DNA from 2 places in the Frankia sp. Cppng1_Ct_nod genome. Region 1 is predicted to be linked to the other one. Evidence: predicted binding sites of a transcription regulator. Region 1 holds the regulator's gene; the other holds the start of a gene.
What was found. Region 1 encodes LexA, which represses DNA repair genes until DNA is damaged. Its sites were predicted from a motif close to CGAACNNNNGTTCG; they were not measured.
Positions count from the first base shown of each region.

Region 2: the regulator LexA is predicted to act here: its motif matches at 2,857-2,870, upstream of dnaB (replicative DNA helicase).

Region 1 is NZ_CAKKTK010000020.1:15,497-22,342, forward strand. It holds gene NBW77_RS08395 (vitamin B12-dependent ribonucleotide reductase) at 1-267, opposite strand, end outside; gene nrdR (transcriptional regulator NrdR) at 368-871, opposite strand; gene NBW77_RS08405 (LysM peptidoglycan-binding domain-containing protein) at 990-1,295, opposite strand; gene lexA (transcriptional repressor LexA) at 1,558-2,331, shown strand; gene miaA (tRNA (adenosine(37)-N6)-dimethylallyltransferase MiaA) at 2,354-3,268, shown strand; gene NBW77_RS08420 (EAL domain-containing protein) at 3,319-4,197, shown strand; gene hflX (GTPase HflX) at 4,369-5,769, shown strand; gene NBW77_RS08430 (alpha/beta fold hydrolase) at 5,823-6,668, opposite strand; gene NBW77_RS08435 (class III extradiol dioxygenase subunit B-like domain-containing protein) at 6,671-6,846, opposite strand, start outside.
Region 2 is NZ_CAKKTK010000021.1:45,267-52,112, forward strand. It holds gene NBW77_RS08770 (antibiotic biosynthesis monooxygenase family protein) at 1-242, opposite strand, end outside; gene NBW77_RS08775 (hypothetical protein) at 333-788, opposite strand; gene NBW77_RS22345 (helix-turn-helix domain-containing protein) at 887-1,168, shown strand; partial or broken gene NBW77_RS22350 (nucleotidyltransferase family protein) at 1,153-1,320, shown strand; gene dnaB (replicative DNA helicase) at 1,443-2,810, opposite strand; gene rplI (50S ribosomal protein L9) at 3,285-3,731, opposite strand; gene rpsR (30S ribosomal protein S18) at 3,743-3,979, opposite strand; gene NBW77_RS08795 (single-stranded DNA-binding protein) at 4,036-4,602, opposite strand; gene rpsF (30S ribosomal protein S6) at 4,616-4,933, opposite strand; gene NBW77_RS08805 (hypothetical protein) at 5,126-5,383, opposite strand; gene NBW77_RS08810 (hypothetical protein) at 5,553-6,846, opposite strand, start outside.

The DNA of each region.
Region 1 (6,846 bases):
CTCGCGGGCCGTGCTGCCCAGCGCGCCGCGGAAGTACTTGCTCGTGACGATGTTCGTGGCGTTCGCCGACCAGAAGTCGGGGAACTCCACACCACGCTGCTCGAAGTTGACCGAGCCGTCCCGCCAGTTGGTCATGACGACATCGCGTGCTTCCCAGGTGACCTCGTCGTAGGGATGCACGCCGGGCGAGGTGTTGACCCGTCTCACCTTCAGGCCGGTGGCCTTGCCTGCGGACTTGCTCGACTTCGTCCCGCGGGTCTCGGTCATGGCGCTCCTCGTCTGGTGCCCTCGGACCTCCGCCGACGCGAAAAATCATGATCGCGTCACCTTCGGCCGGCCGGCGTTCGGCGTCTGCGGTGTGCAGCTACTACAACGACCTGGTCTGTGCCCGGAGATCGACTATCGCGGTCTCGAAGTCGTCCAGGGAATCAAAGGCCAGATACACCGAGGCGAACCTCAGGTAGGCGACCTCGTCGAGCTCCCGCAGCGGCCCGAGAATGGCCCGGCCGATCTCGTCGGAGGGAACCTCCGCGGTCCCCGACGCGCGCAGCGTGTCCTCGACCAGCTGGGCGAGCACGGCCAGTGCATCCGCCTCGACGGGACGGCCCTGGCACGCCCGCCGAACCCCCGCGACCACCTTCGAACGACTGAACGGTTCGGTCACACCGCTACGTTTGATCACCCGCAGCGATGCCTCTTCGATCGTCGTAAAGCGACGGTTACAGGACGGGCATGACCGACGGCGACGGATCGCGGCGCCTTCCTCGGCTTCGCGACTGTCCACGACCCTGCTGTCAGGGTGTCGGCAGAACGGACACCGCACCGACGATCCCCCCAAGGTCCCGGAGCCTCCGGCCGCGCGAAAAAACATGATCGCGCACCCGTTGGCCACTAGGTATTGATGACTTACATTCCCGTAACTACAAGATGTTGTGGTCGAGCCTAGGGCGAGACACAGCAAACAGGCAAACCAACGGCGTGTCGCGCCGTCACGGCAGGCGCAGCGCCTGACCGGGCACAAGATCGGTCGAGTCGAGCTGGTTCATACCGGCCAGGCGGGCGACAACCACCCGCGTGTCGTTGTCCGGAGCCACCGCACGGGCGATCCCCCACAAGGTCTCCCCGGGGCGCACCACGTGCACTCGAGTAGAGCCGTCACCCACCCGCGACGTGGCCGACGACCTCACCCGCGCAAGAGACAGGACCAGGCTGAAAACCACCATAACCAGAACAACCAGGACGATTCGACCCCGCCTGGTCAGCCTCAGCGGAGGTGCGGCCGATCTCTCCACCACACCCACCTCCTCTACTTCCACTACCGCGAACAGCACCTATAATGAACATAAGTTCGATCGAACGTCTGGTCGAGTATGCACTTCCGAATCCGACGGAATCGTCGTAACACGCTCGAACAGACGTTTGAGATATTCGGCCGCGGCGGTTACGGTCGTACCGATCAGATGCAGGTCGTGGCCACCAGCTCTGGTTCATGGTGAAACCATCAGGTATGCCGGGAGCGGAGTCTCCCACGACCGAAAACGAAGGAGAGCGGCAGGCATGACCACCGACCAGAACCGCGCCCGACGCGGCAGGCCCCCCCGCGGCTCAGTGCGCGACCTGCCGGACGGGCCGGCGGACGCCTCGGGCCTGACCCCTCGGCAGCGCAAGGTGCTGGAAGTGATCCGCAATTCCGTCGAACGCCGTGGTTACCCGCCGAGCGTGCGCGAGATCGGCGAGGCCGTCGGGCTGACCAGCACCAGCAGCGTGGCGCACCAGCTCAAGACTCTGGAGGAGAAGGGCTTCCTGCGTCGGGACCCGAACCGCCCACGAGCCATGGAGGTGCTGTCCGCGGATGCGCCGGTACGGCCTGCGGCACGCGAGGTTCTGCCCGCCGGTCCGTCTCCCGCGCCGTCAGCGGGCGCCAGCGAGTCCCCGACACCGGCGGGCAACCATGCCCAGACGGCATACATACCCCTGCTCGGCCGCATCGCCGCGGGCGGCCCGATCCTCGCCGAGCAGGCCGTCGAGGACGTCTTCCCGCTTCCCCGTGAGATCGTCGGCGAGGGCACCCTGTTCCTGCTGCGGGTTGCCGGCGACTCTATGATCAATGCTGCGATCTGTGACGGGGACTGGGTGGTTGTCCGCCAGCAGCCGGTCGCGGACAACGGCGAGATCGTCGCCGCGATGATCGATGGCGAGGCGACGGTCAAGACGCTACGCCGCCGCGACGGCCACATCTGGCTCCAGCCGCAGAACCCGGCCTATGCTGAAATTCCGGGTGACGAGGCGTCGATCCTCGGCCGGATCGTCGCGGTCCTGCGCCGGGTCTGACGGCCCGCGGGGAGCTGCACAAGTGGATGTCGTTACCAACCGGCGGAATGCCGGTCGGGTCGTGGCCGTTGTCGGGCCGACCGCGGCCGGCAAGAGCGACCTCGCGATCGGCCTGGCAGCCGCGCTGGGCGGCGAGGTCGTGAATGCCGATTCCATGCAGCTCTACCGCGGAATGGACATCGGTACGGCCAAGGTGCCGCCAGGAGAGCGCAGCGGCATCCCGCACCACCTGCTCGACGTCTGGGACGTCACCCGTACCGCCGACGTGGCGTCCTACCAGGCGCATGCACGAACGGTGGTCGACGGGCTCCTCGCCGCCGGCCGTACCCCGGTTCTCGTGGGTGGCTCCGGGCTCTACGTCCGGGCGGTCCTCGACGATCTCCACTTCCCCGGCACCGACCCGGCGGTGCGGGCCCGGCTGGAACAGGAACTGGCCGAGCGGGGCTCCGCGGCGTTGCATGCCGATCTCGCCGGCCGGGCGCCCCAGGCGGCTGCCGCCATCCTGCCCAGCAACGGCCGTCGGATTGTGCGCGCGTTGGAGGTGGTGGAGCTCACGGGCGGTTTCAACGCATCCCTTCCCGACCATCGCGCGGTATATGACGTGATCCAGATCGGCATCGACCATCCGCACCTCGACTCCCGGATCTCCGACCGCGTGGCGGTGATGTGGGCCGTGGGCATGGTCGAGGAGGTCCGCACACTCGCCGGTATCGGCCTGCGGGAGGGTCGTACCGCATCGCGCGCACTGGGCTACGCTCAGGTCCTCGCCTGGCTGGACGGTGAACTGGAGTCGGCCGAGTCCGCCCGACTTGCCACGATTGCCGCGACGCGCCGATTCGCTCGTAGACAAAGGTCGTGGTTTCGCCGTGATCCCCGCATAATCTGGCTGGACCGTCCCGACGTCGAACAGGTGGCGGGCATGGTCAGCTCGCCCTGACGTGCGATGGGCCAGGTGCGGCCCGTTCATCCCGGCGTCTGGAGACACCTGTGACCGCGCTCGAGCTGAACCTCGTCCCGGCCCTGTGCGCCGCGTTCGACGACGGGTCGTTACAGCTGCACTACCAACCCGAGGTCGATCTGCGCAACGGATCGGTTCCGGGGATGGAGGCGTTCCTGCGGTGGCAGCATCCCGAGCGGGGACTGCTGTGCCCGTCGCAGTTCATGCCGGTCGCCGCAGCCGCCGGCCTCGCCGAGCAGGTCGGCAACTGGGTTCTACGGACCGCCGTGGCGGAAGCCCGGACATGGCACGAGATGGCTTCCGGAACCATGATCCGCCCGCCCCGGCTATGGGTGAACATTTCCGCCGACCAACTCACCCGGCCGGACTTCCCGGTCGAGGTGGAACGGCTCGCGCATGATCGGGCGCTACCACCCGGAGCACTCGGGCTGGAGTTCACCGAACAGACCCTGGGCCTCGCGCATATCGGTATCCCACAGCTGCTGGCCCGGCTGCGCTCACTCGGACCGGCCGTCGGCGTCGACGGCTTCGGTACCTGGTATGCATCACTGTCCACACTCGACGTCCTGCCGCTGGACATGGTGAAGATCGACGGTAGGTTCCTGCGTGCGATGCAACGGGATCTTGAAGGCGAGGCGGTGCTGGCATCCATCATCGCGCTGGCCCACCGGCGCCGGATGATCGTGACCGCCGAGGGCGTCGACAGCACGGTCACCGCCTCCCGGTTGGCCGCGATGAACTGTGACCGCGGGGCCGGCCGGCTGTTCTGCCCACCGGTCCCCACCGACGATGCCCGTATGATCGCCCTTGGTCGGGGGCGGCCGCAACGTTCCCGCCAGCGGTCCCGGTCAGCACCGGCCGGTGCCACCGCCACCGTTCCGATGCGGACCGCCGCCACGGCCGGCTGACCGGCTCCGCCCTTCTTCCCATCGCACGATGCCGCGACGGGCGAGGACCCAACGGGCGAAAAGCGGTCGCGACCTGTGGCTCCACGTGGGACTCTGCGATACAGGACGTGTCGACCGAGGACGGCTTCCCTCCGATGAGGCCAGCTCCCGGCCGCGCAGAAGAAGGGCAATATGACGCTATCCGCCATCCACGACCCGGACCACGGCCGTTTCTTCGATGCCTCCGGCGAAGGGCTCGACCTCGCAGACCGCTCCGCCCTTCGCCGGGTGCCAGGTCTTGCGACCGAACTCGACGACGTCACCGAGGTCGAGTACCGCCAGCTTCGTCTGGAACGGGTTGTCCTCATCGGGGTGTGGACCGCCGGGACGGTAGTGGAGGCGGAAACCTCCATGGCCGAACTCGCGGCGCTGGCAACCACCGCCGGTTCGGTGGTCCTGGACGCGCTCGTGCAACGTCGGGCCACACCTGACGCTGCGACGTATGTCGGCTCCGGGAAGGCGCGCGAGCTGTGTGAGGTGGTTGCCGCCACCGGTGCCGACACCGTCATCTGCGACGGCGAGCTGACCCCGGGCCAGCTGCGGCAGTTGGAGGATGTCGTCAAGGTCAAGGTCATCGACCGGACCGCGCTGATCCTCGATATCTTCGCCCAGCACGCCACGTCCCGGGAGGGCAAGGCGCAGGTGGAGCTCGCCCAGTTGCAGTACATGCTGCCGCGCCTGCGCGGCTGGGGTGAGTCGATGTCGCGGTCCGGCGGTGGCATCGGCACCCGAGGGCCCGGCGAGACGAAGATCGAAACTGACCGTCGGCGACTCCGCGCGCGGATGGCGAAGCTTCGCCGGGAACTCGCGGAGATGAAGACCGTCCGGGCGACGAAACGATCGTCGCGGCAGCGCAGCGGAGTCCCTGCCGTCGCGATCGCCGGCTACACCAACGCCGGCAAGTCCTCACTGCTCAACCGGCTCACCGGCGCCGGCGTGCTCGTTGAGGACGCATTGTTCGCAACACTGGACCCGACGGTACGACGGGCCACGCTCCCGGACGGCCGGACGTTCACCCTCGCCGACACCGTAGGTTTCGTACGCCACCTGCCGCACCAGATCGTCGAGGCATTCCGCTCGACGCTGGAGGAGGTCGCGGACGCCGACCTGCTTCTACACGTGGTCGACGGTTCGCATCCCGATCCGGCGTCCCAGATCTCCGCGGTCCGGACGGTCGTGAACGACCTTGACGCCGGTGATATCCCTGAGCTGGTCGTCGTGAACAAGACCGACGCCGCCGACCCGGAGGCTCTTGCCCGCCTGCGCAGGCTGGTCCCGGACGCCGTCTTTGTCTCGGCCCGCACCGGAGACGGCCTTTCCAGCCTGGTGGACGCGCTGGCCGAACGTGTTCCCCACCCCGAGGTCGAGGTGTGCGTTCTGGTGCCGTTCACCCGTGGGGATCTGGTCTCACGGGTACACGCCACGGGCGAGATCGGCGATGTCACCCACACCGCGGACGGCACCGTGCTGCGGGCACGCGTCCCTGTCGGCCTCGCCGCGGAGCTGGCCGCCTTCCACCTCGAACCAGTCTGAGTCGTCTGTTCGGCGAACCGCCGATACCTCGGGCACTCGGACCCTCGGACTGCCTACGCGGCGCGTTGGTCCGCGACCGCCCGCCAGAAGTCGACCAGCAGTGCCTCGGTGACCGCCGGGTTCTCGGCCGCAGGCGAGTGCACGGCGTCCGCGATCACCTCGTAGCGGGCGCCAAGACGTGCTGCCATCTCCGCCTGCAGGTGGGGCGCCCAGGCGTCGTCGGCGATCCCGTGTGCGACCAGGACGGGCACACCGGCCTCGCGGGTCGCCGCGGCAAGCTCCGCGACCCGGTCGGGTTCGTCGAGGAGCTGCTCCCCCATGACCCGCAGACCGACATCGCTGCTGGCGAAGAACCGGTGTTCGAGGAACTCGAGGCCTCCGGGCGGATACACCGTGGTGTCCGCCGCACGCATGGCCGCCCACACCGCGTCCCGGCCGCCACGCTCGTAGACGACCCGCATCGCCCGCAGCGCGATCCGGCGGGCTCCGACGATCCCGGCGGGACCCGAGCTGAGCAACGCCAGGCTTGCCACGCACGACGGACGTGCGATGACTGCAGCCCGGGCGACCAGACCGCCGAAGGAATGACCGAGCAGGTGCACCGGCTGGCCGATCTCGTCAACCAGCCGACCGACGTCCGCGGCGAGAGCGTCGACGGTGCACTCCCGTTCCGGGTCGACGGCGGATGACTCGTACTGGCCACGCTGGTCCACTGAGACAACCTCGAACCCGGCCCACGCCAACCCGGACATGATCGGCAGGAAGTCCTCCTTGCTGTCGGTGTAACCAGGCAGCAGGAGGACCGGCGGGTCACCGGGCGAACCGGCTCGCAGTGCCGCGTGACCCGCACACTTCGAGCGCTGCACGCCCGGCGGCAGTTCTGTCGGCGTCGAGACCATGGTTAAGGACTCCCCCACTCCCAGAAAGCGACCACGTATCCGACACCGTAAGGGGCATCGACGTACTCGACGTGAGATCTTAACGACTGCATGTGCGTGTCGGACCGTATGTGCAGGTCGTCCTGCGTCGACGACGGCCGACTCGCGCCGGCGAGCACCTGCCAGGACGCGCGGCCCG
Region 2 (6,846 bases), on a different contig from region 1:
TTCACCAGATGCGCGTCAAGATTCTCCCACTCGACCAGCAGGATGAACCGGGACGGCGTCTCCACGCCGCGGGTCATCCGCACCGACAGACAGCCCGGACAGGTCACAAGCTCCCCGACAACGCCATGGTAGGCATCGGCGAACTTCTCCTCCTCGCCGGGCGTGATGTCGAAACGCGCGACTTCCAGGACCGCGACTTCCAGGGCCGGGGAGGTATGCCTGTGGTCATCGGCGGCGGTCATGACCACAAGTCTGGCACGCGCGTGCCAGGTCCAGGCACGCCGGATCGTCCGGGGCCGCGGCGCAGGACCCCGGACGATCCGGACCTTTGTTCAGGACCTGCTACCGGAACCAGCCCGACCAGCGCCAGCCCGACGCACGCCGTCGGGTTTTCCACCGTCCCCGCCACCTCGGATGATCTCCCAGTCAGGACCCGTGCGCAGCCGCAGGCCCGCGACAACGGTCATGCTCGCGGCGACGCCCTGCGTGATGTCGCCCGAACCGGCCAGCGCGACGGCGATGGACGCCAGGCCCGCGAAACCAACGGTCGCGGCCGTGAGGAGACCCGCAACCAACAGCCTGCCGCTGAGGAGCGCGATCACGAAGAGCACGATCACGAAGAGCGCGATCACGAAGAGCGCGATCACGAAGAGCGCGATCACGAAGAGCGCGATCACGAAGAGCGCGATCACGAAGAGCACGATGCCCAGCACTACAGGAGGTACAGGTTCTCGACCGTCCCAGCCGGTCGACGCACGTGCGGCGGGAGTCCCGGACCAGGCAGCCACCCGCTCGGTTCCGGGAGTTCGCGGGAAGACGGCCGCTTCTCGACGCAGCGTTTCAGGACGACAAGATTTTAGTAACGATACGCTATATTCTTGATCCCGTGGACATCGCAGAGCCTGCATGCCTCGCTGCTGGGTTGCTGAGCCTTGCCCGCCAGCAGGTTGGTCTCACCCAAACCGAACTTGCGCACCGCGCAGGCGTCCAACAGAGCGTTGTGAGCGCCTACGAGGCTGGGCGACGCCAGCCCACAGTACCAATGTTGCTGCGGCTGATCAGGGCCACTGGTAACGATGTGCAGTTCCGGCTCGCTGGCGCCGACGAGACCATCCGCGTAGCCCCGGCTACCGTACCCGCGGACCGGGCAGCGACATCGATCTGCTGATCGACCTTGCTGACGACCGAGGCCTGTTCGATCTGATCGGACTACGACAGAACCTCGAAGATTTGCTCGGCGTCAAGGTCGACGTCGTGCCTGCCGCCGATCTTCATCCAAGCCTCCACGAGCAGGCTGACCGCGAGGCTCTACCACTATAAGTAGTGGATGTGACGAGCAGCGCCTCAAGGACATCCTCCAGGGCATAGCGACGATCAACACCCATATTACCCGTGGCGCTCTCGGACTCCACCCGAGCACAGGCCAGCAGGGCATAGGCAGGTCAGCTGGCCATGTCGACGAAGCGGGAGTAATGACCCTGGAAGGCGACGGTCACCGTGCCGGTCGGACCGTTACGATGCTTGGCGACAATCAGGTCGGCCTCGCCGGCCCGGGCCGACTCCTTTTCCACCGTGTCCTCCCGGTACAGCAGAATCACTGCGTCAGCATCCTGTTCGAGTGATCCACTTTCACGGAGGTCGGAGATCTGCGGGCGCTTGTCCGCGCGTTGCTCGGAGGCACGGTTGAGCTGGGAGATGGCCACCACCGGAACGTCCAGTTCCTTGGCGAGCAGTTTCAGCGAACGGGATATCTCGCTGACCTCCTGCTGACGGCTTTCCGTCCGCTTCGGCGACGACATGAGCTGCAGGTAGTCAAGAATAATCATTCGGAGGTTGTTGCGCTGTTTGAGCCGCCGGGCCTTGGCCCGGATCTCCATCATGGTCAGATGGGGGCTGTCGTCGATGAACAAGGGCGCGTCCGCGACCTCGCCCATCCGTCGGGCAAGGCGGGCCCAGTCGTCGTCGGTGAGCCGGCCGGTACGGATGCTCTGCAGGGAGACCCTCGCCTCCGCCGACAGTAGCCGCATAGTGATCTCCATTCGGCTCATCTCCAGCGAGAAGATCACCGATGTCATACCGCTACGGATGGACGCAGCCCGAGCAAGATCCAATCCGAGTGTACTTTTTCCGACGGCGGGCCTGGCCGCGATGATCCACAACTGGCCGCCGTGCAACCCGTTGGTCAGCTCGTCCAGGTCGTTGAAGCCGGTGGGAACGCCGGTCAACGACCCGTCATGCCCCTGGATCGCCTCGATCTCCTCCAACGCGGGGTTGAGTAGATCACCAAGGGGGGCGTAGTCCTCACTCGAGCGGCGTTCGGTGACCTCGTAGACGGCGGCCTGGGCTCGGTCGACGACCTCGTCCACGTCCTGCGCGGGACCGAACGCAAGCTGGACGATGCGTGTACCGGCCTCGACGAGACGACGCAGGACGGCCTTCTCAGCGACGATGCGGGCGTAGTAGCCGGCGTTCGCCGCCGTCGGCACGCTGGAGATGAGGGTGTGCAGGTATGCCGGCCCGCCAACCCGTTCGAGCAGCTCGCGACGGCCCAGCTCAGCGGCGACACTGATCACGTCCGCGGGCTCGCCACGGCCGTACAGGTCACCGATGACCCCGTAGACCGTGCCATGGGCGGGCCGGTAGAAGTCGCCCGCGGCAAGCACCTCGACGACGTCGGCGATCGCGTCCTTGGACAACAGCATGCCGCCCAGCACGCTCTGTTCGGCCGCAAGATCATGTGGTGGAGTGCGGTCGAACTCGACCGACCCACCTGAGCCACCCCGGGCGCGGTCAACATCGGTCAGTGTCATCGCCACCCCCTTGGCATGACCGGCCTTCCCGCACGTCGGCTAACATCGAACATATGTTCGACTATCTTCGTGGCTTTGTCAACTGTAGGCGGCGCCGACTGTACGGGCATCCACCCCGAACACCCAAGCAGTTATCCACAACATCTGTGGATAACTGCTGTGGACAAGCCGCATGTCCTGGGGAAATCGTTGGGACAAGCCAGCCGGAGCTGTGGACAACCAGCGCACACAAAGATCATCCAAGTAGATGTCGGGGCTGGGCCACAGTCATCCCCGTCCACTGCCTGTGGACAAAAGAAACCTGGCATCGAGTTGGGCTCGACCCCGAGATGAAGACCTTGACCTGCCCCGAAGAGCACAAGGGGTGACCGCGATGTCGCATCGGCCGATCCGTCGGCCATCAGGCAACACCGCGGTCACCCCAACCGCCGTGCTCAACAAACTGTGGTGTGGCTGTGCCTCGGAGGAGGCCGATCAGGCGGAGACCACGTCCAGGTTGACGGTCGCCACCACGTCCGAGTGCAGATGCACCGAGACCGTGTGAGCGCCCAGCGACTTGATCGGCTTCGGCAGCTCCACGCGTCGGCGGTCCAGGTCGGGACCGCCGGCGGCGGCGACCGCCTCGACGACATCGGTTGCCGTCACCGAGCCGAAGAGCCGGCCTTCCTTGCCCGCCCGGCTCACCAGTTGGACGGACAGGGTCGCAAGCTGGCCGGCAATCTCCTTTGCGTGCCCGAGGTCGCGGACCTGCCGAGCCGACCGGGCACGACGGATCTGGGCAATCTGCTTCTCGGCACCCCGCGTCGCGACGATCGCGTACCGGCGGGGGATGAGGTAGTTGCGCCCGTAACCGGCGGCGACGTCGACCGTGTCGCCGGGGCTACCGAGGCCAGGTACCTCCTGGGTGAGGATGAGCTTCATTGCCACTCCCCTCAGCGCGCTGTCGAGGTGTAGGGCAACAGCGCCATCTCGCGGCTGTTCTTCACCGCGATTGCCACGTCACGCTGGTGCTGGCTGCAGTTCCCGGTGACCCGCCGAGCACGGATCTTGCCGCGGTCGGAGATGAACTTCCGCAGCAACGAGGTGTCTTTGTAGTCGATGTAGTCGCTCTTGTCCTTGCAGAACGCGCAAACCTTCTTCTTCGGCTTGCGCACGGCCGCCTTGGCCATCGTGCACTCCTATATTTGTCTGTGGCCCGAGAGGCAGGGATCTAGTGCCGGGAGCACTAGAACGGGGGCTCTTCCGAATAGGCGCCGGCGGGTGCCGACCACGGGTCCTCGACGGGTGCGCTGCCATACCCGGAGCCGCCGCCGGCGGGGGCGCCATAGCCGCCACCCGCGGGAGGACCTCCGGGGGCGGGCGGCGCACCATAGCCACCGGACGGCCCGCCCGCCGGCCCGCCGTAGCCGCCACCGCCACCGCCACCGCGGCCGGCCTTGACGACCTTGGCAGTGGCGTACTTCAACGAGGGACCGATCTCGTCCACATCCAACTCGACGACGGTCCGCTTCTCACCCTCACGCGTCTCGAACGACCGCTGCTTGAGCCGACCCTGGACGATGACCCGGGCGCCCTTCTGCAAAGACTCCGCGACATGCTCGGCAGCCTGTCGCCAGATGGAACAGCGCAGGAAGAGCGCGTCCCCGTCCTTCCACTCATTGGTGGCACGGTCAAGGGTTCGCGGCGTCGAGGCGATGGTGAAGCTGGCAACGGCCGCGCCATTGGGTGTGAACCGAAGTTCAGGGTCGTTGGTCAGGTTCCCGACCACCGTGATGACTGTCTCGCCGGCCATGAAGCCGCTCCCTTCAGGCCGCGACCTTACGCCGGGGCTTCTTCTCGGGAAGCCGGATCACCTTGGTCCGGATCACCGATTCGTTGAGGACGAGCTGGCGGTCGAGCTCGGCGACGACGTCCGGCTCGGCAAACAGGTCGATGACGGCGTAGATGCCCTCGAAACTCTTGCGGATCTCATAGGCAAGCCGGCGGCGGCCCCAGACGTCGACCTTCTCCACAACGCCGCCACCGGAGCGGACGACGGTCAGATACTGGTCAAGGGATGGCGCGACCGTGCGCTCCTCGAGATCCGGCTCAAGGATGACCATCAGTTCGTAATGCCGTGACAAGGGTGAACCCACCTCCTGTGGACTCGGGCGGCCACGGAGAGTTCCGTGGCAGGAGGGACAAGCCGCAGTTCGGGTCGGACGTGGAGCGAATCCGCGCAGACCAACGAGCGGCGGCCTGGCAAACACTACTCGATGCGGCTCGGCCCAACGTCGCCCGACCACCCCGTACCACCAGCAGGCACCACCACCTGGCTACCTGCCGTCCACCCGCGGTCGGTGGTGTCGTCCGGTCGTTCGACCGGCGGCGATCACCTGTAGTCCACCACCGAGCACTCCCAGTATGACCGTGACCGAGAGCACCACCAGCAGGCCACGCAGATGCCGGTCAGGTGACGGCGAGATCGCCGCGACGACGAGTACGACCACAGCCGCGGCAAGCCCGACGGAGGTGATGACCGCCATGGCCCTGCGGCCGGCCATGGCACTGTTGTCCGACCCGACACCTGTCACACGTCCGCATCCTGCCAGCTGTACCGGCACACCGGACCCGGCCACGCCCGGCAGGAAACAGCCGAAACCCGTTCCCGATCACCAATGATGATCGGGAACCCACCGACAAACACCAACCCACGACGCAGAGCTCCCCGAATTTTCGCGGAGCGGAAATTCGGGGAAAGCGCTAATCCACCCACTGGCCCTGGGTGAAGGCGACGACGAAGACCGCCATCACCGGCGCGCACAGCCAGATGTAGGCGGGCCGCACCCACGGTCGGCGCGCCGCGACACGCGCGAGCAGCAGGTACATCGGAAACGCCACCAGCATCGTCCGGATCCCCGAGGCGTAGTAGGTCGAAGAGCTCATCAGCAGCGTCGCGCCGCCGACGAAGGCAGCCTCACCCCAGCGTGCCGACCGGGCAAGCAGCACGGTCAGCACGACGCCGAGGACGACGGCGGCCACCTCGCCGCGCCAGAACCACGCGAACGCCGACGACTGCGACGTCTCGAAGGCCGAGTGCCAGGTCGTCCGCCACCCCACCCACGGCCAGTCGATCCCCCGGTGCCACCCTGCCCGCATCGCCTCCGCGTAGGCGTCCCACCGGCCTGTCCGGACCCGCAGGTAGGTGACGAAGCCAAGGATGGGCAGCGGCGGTAGCGCGAGCGCCGGCCCTGGTCTCGCGAACACCGGCAGCCCCGCACGCCGCCGACCGACCACGTACTGGACCGCGAGCGCCAGACAGAACGGGATCCCGGTGACTCTGGTGGACGCGGCACCCGCGCCGAGCAGACCGGCAAGCCACCAGCGCTGCCGGCTGGCGGCGAGCCAGGACGTGGTGGCGAACCCGAGGAAGATGGCCTCGGAGTACCCCGCGCACAGGAACACCGCGTAGGGAAACAGCAGGAGCGCCAGGACGGCGAAACCCGCGTTGCGACGGTCCTGACCGGCCGTGGACGCGTCTGCGGCCGACGTGTCGTCGATGTACAGCTGCCAGATGGCCGCCACCGCCGCGGCCCCGGCGATGAACGAGACCGCCATCCCCGCGATGGTCCAGTCACCGACGATCAGGTGCGTGACCCGTATCGCGATCGGGAAGCCGGGAAAATCCACGTCGGTCTGGTCGGTGTACTTCGGCGAGTGGTAGCCGAAACGGGCAACCTTGGTGAACAGTCCGACGTCCCAGCGGTCCCACAGTGTCCGCAGGCCGGGCTGGTCCGCGATCGGACGCCCCGACAGCGCGCGGGACGCGGCGAGCGACAGCAGGATGACGGCGACCCGGCTGGCGATCCAGATCGGCAGGGTCGCTCTGACCGCCTCCGGCACCCGGGCCAGCCATGACCGGACTGACCGGAACGGCCGGTCGGTGTCGGTGTCGGTGTCGGTGTCGGTGTCGGTGTCGGTGTCGGTGCCATGGTTACCGGAGCGACCGGCGTGGGGCTCTGAAAGCCCCCGGTCGGCCCGGTCTGGATCGGTCCCG